DNA from 2 places in the Cupriavidus sp. OTU4054 genome. Region 2 is predicted to be linked to the other one. Evidence: riboswitches for the same ligand, from Rfam matches in the RefSeq annotation. Region 2 holds a riboswitch; the other holds the start of a gene.
The links. Region 2 has a riboswitch for glycine ahead of gcvT (glycine cleavage system aminomethyltransferase GcvT). Riboswitches for the same ligand answer to the same signal wherever they lie in the genome.

Region 1: linked by a shared signal. The riboswitch ahead of AAHB16_RS26425 (D-amino acid dehydrogenase) and the one ahead of gcvT (glycine cleavage system aminomethyltransferase GcvT) in region 2 are both predicted to bind glycine.

What each region holds. Positions count from the first base shown of each region.
Region 1 covers NZ_JASATF010000028.1:39,616-42,784, reverse strand. Annotated here, with positions in the region: gene AAHB16_RS26430 (DJ-1/PfpI family protein) at 1-153, opposite strand, end outside; gene AAHB16_RS26425 (D-amino acid dehydrogenase) at 253-1,500, opposite strand; glycine riboswitch at 1,708-1,812, opposite strand; gene AAHB16_RS26420 (FdhF/YdeP family oxidoreductase) at 1,869-3,169, opposite strand, start outside.
Region 2 covers NZ_JASATF010000027.1:87,587-90,755, reverse strand. Annotated here, with positions in the region: gene gcvH (glycine cleavage system protein GcvH) at 1-289, opposite strand, end outside; gene gcvT (glycine cleavage system aminomethyltransferase GcvT) at 388-1,512, opposite strand; glycine riboswitch at 1,599-1,736, opposite strand; glycine riboswitch at 1,757-1,843, opposite strand; gene AAHB16_RS26220 (glycine zipper 2TM domain-containing protein) at 1,918-2,142, opposite strand; gene AAHB16_RS26215 (UvrD-helicase domain-containing protein) at 2,435-3,169, shown strand, end outside.

The sequences.
Region 1 (3,169 bases), on a different contig from region 2:
GCGCACGGGTTGCTTGTCCTTCCAGATGGTGAAGAAGGTCGAGTTGGGCACGCGCGCGAGCGCCTCGAACGGGCCGGTAAAGTCGCACTGGTCCATCTTCGGGAAGATGAGGCCGCCGATCTTCAGGGGAATGTCGGTGGGAATTGGGGTCATGGTGCCTCCTGTAAGCAGAAATCGATAACGTCCTAGTTCAAACAATGTTTGAACTAGGACAATCGCACGATAGGACGATCCCGGACCCCTGTCAACCACCTACGCCACGGCCAGCCGCACCGCCGTGCCCGCCGCGACGCCGGCCACCACGTCGCCGATCATGTCGGCGGTCGCCGCGGACAGCGTCCAGCCCAGATGCCCGTGGCCGGTGTTGTAGAACACGTTCGCGGCGCGGCCGCGTCCCACACGCGGCATCATGTCCGGCATCATCGGCCGCAGTCCGGCCCACGGCACCACGCTGCGCGTGCTCACGCCGGGGAAGCACTGATGGACCCAATCGACGAGCGGACGGATGCGATCCGCGCGGATATCGCGGTTGATGCCGTTGAATTCGGCCGTGCCCGCCACGCGAAACCGGTCGGCGCCCAGCCGGCTGGTCACGAGCTTGGTCTCGTCGTCGAGCAGGCTGACGGTCGGCGCAGCGGACTGGCTCGCGGCATCGTTGAGATTGACCGTGATGGAATACCCCTTCACCGGATAGATGTTCACGCGATCGCCGAGCTGGCGCGCAAAGTCGCGGCTGGCCACGCCCGCGCAGACCACCACCGCGTCGAACTCGCGCGTGGCGGGCAGTCCGTCGCACACGGACGTGACGCGGGCCGATGTCCCATCGGTGTTCACCGCCGTCACCTGCTGGTCATAGAGCGTGGTCACGCCATGCCGCGCCGCCGCGGCGGCAATCCCCGTCGTGAACTTGTGGATATCGCCAGTGGAATCGCTTTCTGTGTAATAGCCGCCGTAATACGTGCCGGCCAGCGTCGGCTCGATCGCGCGCATTTCCTCGGGCGTCACGGCGCGGCGCTCGAGCCCGCCCTCCGCCAGCATCGCCGACACGCGTCCCGCATGGTCGAAGCCAGCCTTGTTGCGGTAAATATGCAGGATGCCGCGGCGCTTCAGGTCGAAGTCGATGTTTTCGGCTTCTGCCCACGCAAACAGATGGGCGCGCGCGGCGATGGCCAGCCGGGCCGTCTCCACGGTGTTCGCGCGGTAGCGGGGCATCGATGCGATGAACTCGGCAAACCAGCTCAGCTTGTGCCACGACGGGCGCGGATTCACGAGCAGCGGCGCGTCGTTGCGCAGCATCCATTTGAGGCCCTTGAACAGCGTGGACCAGTGCGTCCAGGTTTCCGCGTTGGACGCCGATAGCTGCCCGCCATTGGCGAACGATGTCTCCATCGCCGCATAGCGGTGACGTTCGAACATCGTGACGGAGAGGCCGCGCCGGGCGAGGGCGTAAGCGGTCGTGGCGCCGGTAATGCCGCCGCCAATCACTGCAATGGTTTTCATGGAAAGGTCTTCCGGACGTCAGGGAAATGGCAGTCCGTGCGCAGGATTGCGCAATGCGGACGCCCCCTCTGTCCTTGACCTGAGAGATTCGCGGATGCGCCGCCTCCCAACGGCCGCCCAACAGGGCAGGGCGGGGCAGGGCGGGGCGCATCGCTTGCTCCTTCGGTACCGCCGGCGGACGTACGCGCCGTGGTTCTTCAGAGTGCAATGGTGACACCGGTCCGTGGTACCTGAGAGATTCCGGGGCGGTTGCTCCTTCGGCGCCGCGCCCTCGCTGCTGCGTGGGGGCGCGGACTCTCCCGATGTCGCGGGCTACTATGCCTATCAACCCGTCAGGCTGTCAAGCACCGCCGTTGCTGGCGTGTCCCTCAGGCGGCGGCCGTCAGCAACACCGGCACGGACTTCGACGTCGGCGTGCCGCAACCGTCGCCGGTGCTCTCCAGCGGCACCAGCGGGTTGGTCTCCGGATAGTAGGTGCCGATGCAGCCGGCCGGGATGTCGTAGGGCACGAGGCGGAAATCCTGGACATGCCGCGTCACGCCGTCTGCCCACACGCTCGTGATATCGACGTGCTGCCCCGCCTTGAAGCCCAGGCGATCCATATCGGACGGATTGATGAACACGACGCGGCGCAGGCCGAACACGCCGCGATAACGGTCGTTCAGGCCATAGATCGTCGTGTTGTACTGGTCGTGCGAGCGCGTGGTCATCATCACGAGCAGCTTGTCCCCGTGCTCGGCGCGCGCCTGGCGGATCGGCGTGTCCTTGACGATCGGGTGCACGAGGAACTCGGCCTTGCCCGACGGCGTATCCCAGATGCGGTCCCGCGCCGGCGGCGTCAGATGAAAGCCGCCCGGCACGGCGATGCGCGCGTTGTAGTCCTCGAAACCTGGCAGCACCTTCTCGATGGCATTGCGAATGCGCGCGTAGTCCTGTGCGTACCAGAGCCAGTCGATCTTGCGATTGCCGAGCGTCGCGGCGGCCATGTTGGCGATGATCGCGGTCTCCGACATCAGGTCCGGGGACGCGGGCTTGTTCATGCCGTACGACACGTGCACCATGCAGACCGAGTCTTCCACGGTGACGCCCTGCGGCACGCCATTCTGCATATCGATCTCCGTGCGGCCCAGCGTGGGCAGGATCAGCGCGTCGCGGCCGTGGATCAGGTGGCTGCGATTGAGCTTGGTCGCGATGTGCACGGTCAGGTCGCACTGGCGCAGCGCCTGCTGCGTGCGCGGCGTGTCCGGCGTGGCCGCCGCAAAGTTTCCGCCCAGGCCGACAAAGACCTTCACCTTGCCTTCGAGCATCGCCGAGATCGTGTTGACCACGTCATAGCCGTGCTTGCGCGGCGGCTCGAAGTTGAACGCCTTCTCCAGCCGATCGAGAAACGCCTCGGTCGGTTGCTCCTCGATGCCGACCGTGCGGTTGCCCTGCACGTTCGAGTGGCCGCGCACCGGCAGCAGGCCCGCACCCGGGCGGCCGATATTGCCGCGCATCATCATCAGGTTCGTGAGGATCTGGATCGTCGGCACCGAGTTCTTGTGCTGCGTCAGGCCCATGCCCCAGCAGGCAATCACGTTCTTGCCGCGCGCATAGACGCCGGTCAGCGCGTCGATTTCCTCGAACGTCGTGCCCGACTGCTCGACGATGTCGGCCCAGTTCTCGGCGC
Region 2 (3,169 bases):
CGAACGCGTTGGCGTTGACGCTTTCCGGAGCGGCCGTTGCGGCCTCGTTCACGGCGATGACTTCACCGGCCACCGGCGCGTAGATGTCGGAAGCGGCCTTCACCGATTCCACGACGGCCAGCGCGTCGCCGGCACCGACCGTGCGGCCGACCTCGGGCAGTTCCAGGAAGACGATGTCGCCCAGCGCGTCCTGCGCGTGGTCGGTAATGCCGATGGTCAGGGTGCCGTCGGCTTCGACGCGTACCCACTCGTGCGACTCGGTGTACTTGAGGTCGGCGGGGAAGTTCATGAGGGTTCTCCGGATGCAGATATCGGGGTTGGGGTGCCGGCGGGCGGCCATGCCTGCCGGCGGTCCATCGTGTTGTTGGGCGACCGTGGTTGCGAGCGTCAGCTCACGAGTGCCTTGCCATTGCGCACAAACGGCAGTTTAACCACAGTTGCAGTCAGTTTGCGGTCGCGAATCTCCACCTGCACCTCGGCGCCGGGTGCAATGTCCTTCGGCAACCGTGCGAATGCGACAGACAGCGACAGCGAGGGGCTGAACGTCCCGCTCGTGATCTCGCCGTCGCCGGAGGCGGTGACGACCTTCTGGTGCGCGCGGAGCACGCCCTTGTCGCGCAGGATCAGGCCGAGGAAGTTACGCTGCTGGCCGTTGGCGACGAGCGCCGCCTTGCCCGTGAAATCGCGTTCGCTCTGCAGATCGACGGTCCAGGCGAGGCCGGCGTCCAGCGGCGAGGTCTCGATGTCCATGTCCTGGCCGTACAGGTTCATGCCGGCCTCGAGGCGCAGCGTGTCGCGCGCGCCCAGCCCGGCCGGGCGGACGCCCGCGGCGTGCAGCTTCTCCCAGATGCCGGCCACGTTCTCGGCGGGCACCACCAGTTCGAAACCGTCTTCGCCGGTGTAACCGGTGCGGGCGACCATCAGTTCGCCGACGGCGGGATCCTGCACGACGACGGCGTTGAACGGCTTGAGCGCGTCGGCCGGCTGGGTCGACGGGAAGGCCGCGTAGACGCGGGCGCGTGCGTTCGGGCCCTGTACGGCGACGATCGCAAGCGCGTCCGTGCCGGCGGGCACCACATCGCCGCGGCGGGGCGTGATGGTGACACCGCTGCCGGTGGCGGCGTTGCGCGCGCGGATCCATTCGATGTCGCCGAGGGCCGTGCTCGCGTTGACCACGAGGCGGAAGCGATCTTCGGCAAAGAAATAGACGATCAGGTCGTCGATGACGCCGCCCTTGTCGTCGAGCATGCAGGAGTAGAGCGCCTTGCCCGGCGTCTGGAGCTTGTCGACGTTGTTGGCCAGCAGGCCGCGCAGGAACGCGCGCGTGTTGGCGCCGGCCAGGTCGACCACGCACATATGGGAAACGTCGAACATGCCGGCGTCGGTGCGCACGGCATTGTGCTCCTCGATCTGGGAGCCGTAGCTGACCGGCATGTCCCAGCCGCCGAAGTCGACCATGCGGGCGCCGAGGGCGCGGTGGATGGCGTTGAGGGGCGTGGCCTGGAGCGTCATGGAGGGCTTTCCTTTGGTCGCGAAAACAAAAAAGGGGCCATCCGTCGCGAGGCGCCGTGGTGTTGACCACGATGCCCGTCGCGACGGATGACCCCTCTGTCCTCGATACCTGAGAGATTACGAAACGCTGCGCGTTGTTCACGCTCCGCTTCGTGCGCCCCTTCGGTGGACACGCTCATCATGCATGAAAGCAATGACGGGTGTCGCTCTCCAGAGTTCGGTAGCAACGCTGTGCATAGTTGTACCGATCCGCCCGGTCCTTGGTGCCTGAGAGTTTTCGGGTGATACCCCTTCGGCGGCGCAGATCTGCGCGCTCTCCCGGACGGATGCGCGTGAATGTACGGGAGGGCCGGAGCGGTGTCAACGGCCCGCGCCCCGATTCCCTCCCGCGTATGCCGCGTGTAATTACTTCCGGTCGTTGGTAATCACATTACCCACGACGCCGCCCACCGCCGCGCCGCCGAGCGTACCCAGCGCGCTGCCGTTGGTCAGCACGGCACCGCCGGCCGCGCCCACGCCCGCGCCGATCGCGGTATTCCGCTGCTTCGGCGACCAGTCCGCGCAGCCCGCGAACAGGCTGACGGTCAAGCCGATCAACGCGACGCGCGAGAGTTTGTTCAAGGTAGTCATGATGGCCCTCCATGTGGTGTTGAGTTATGGGTGGCACGGCGTTCCGAATCGGCTGACCTCGCGTGCCATGACACTAAGAGGCAACATTCGTGCCGCGAGTTGCGCGGGCTTACGGACCCTTACCAAGTGTTACCCCGGTGAAACACCTCGACCGGCGCTCGCGCGGGGTGACGGACCCGCCGGGATCTGCGTGCTACCATCGACCGCTTTCGCACGGCGGACCGTGCGTGCCTTTCGGGCCACGCCGATGCCGGCTGAACCCCGCCCAGAATCTCTCCCGATCTCCACCCCCATGACCCACGGACTCAACGCCGCGCAATCCGAAGCCGTCCGCTACCTGGACGGGCCATGCCTCGTGCTGGCGGGGGCGGGCTCCGGCAAGACGCGCGTGATCACGCAGAAGATCGCCCACCTGATCGAGGACAAGGGCTTCGAGCCGCGCCATATCGCCGCCGTGACGTTCACGAACAAGGCGGCGAAGGAAATGCAGGAGCGCATTGCCAAGCTGATGGAGGGCAAGACCACGCGCGAGGGCAAGCGCATTCCGCTCAAGCAGCTCACGGTGTGTACGTTCCACTCGCTTGGCGTGCAGATCCTCCGCATGGAGGCCGAGCATCTGGGCCTGAAGCCGCAGTTCTCGATCATGGATTCGGACGACTGCTTCGGCCTCGTGCAGGAGCAGCTGGCCACCACGGACAAGAAGCTCATCCGTAGCGTGCAGGGCACGATCTCGCTGTGGAAGAACGGCATGGTCGATCCCGAGACCGCGATCGCGCAGGCCGCCAACGGCGACGAACATCAGGCCGCGCTCGTCTATCGCAATTACGTGGCCACGCTGCATGCCTATCAGGCGGTCGACTTCGACGACCTGATCCGGTTACCGGCCGAACTGTTCGCGCGCGACGAGGCGGTACGCCTCAAGTGGCAGAACCGGCTGCGCTATTTCCTCGTCGACGAGTACCAGGACACCAACGCCTGCCAGTACCAGCTGCTCAAGCAGCTGGCCGGCGGCTCGCACCTGCGCGCG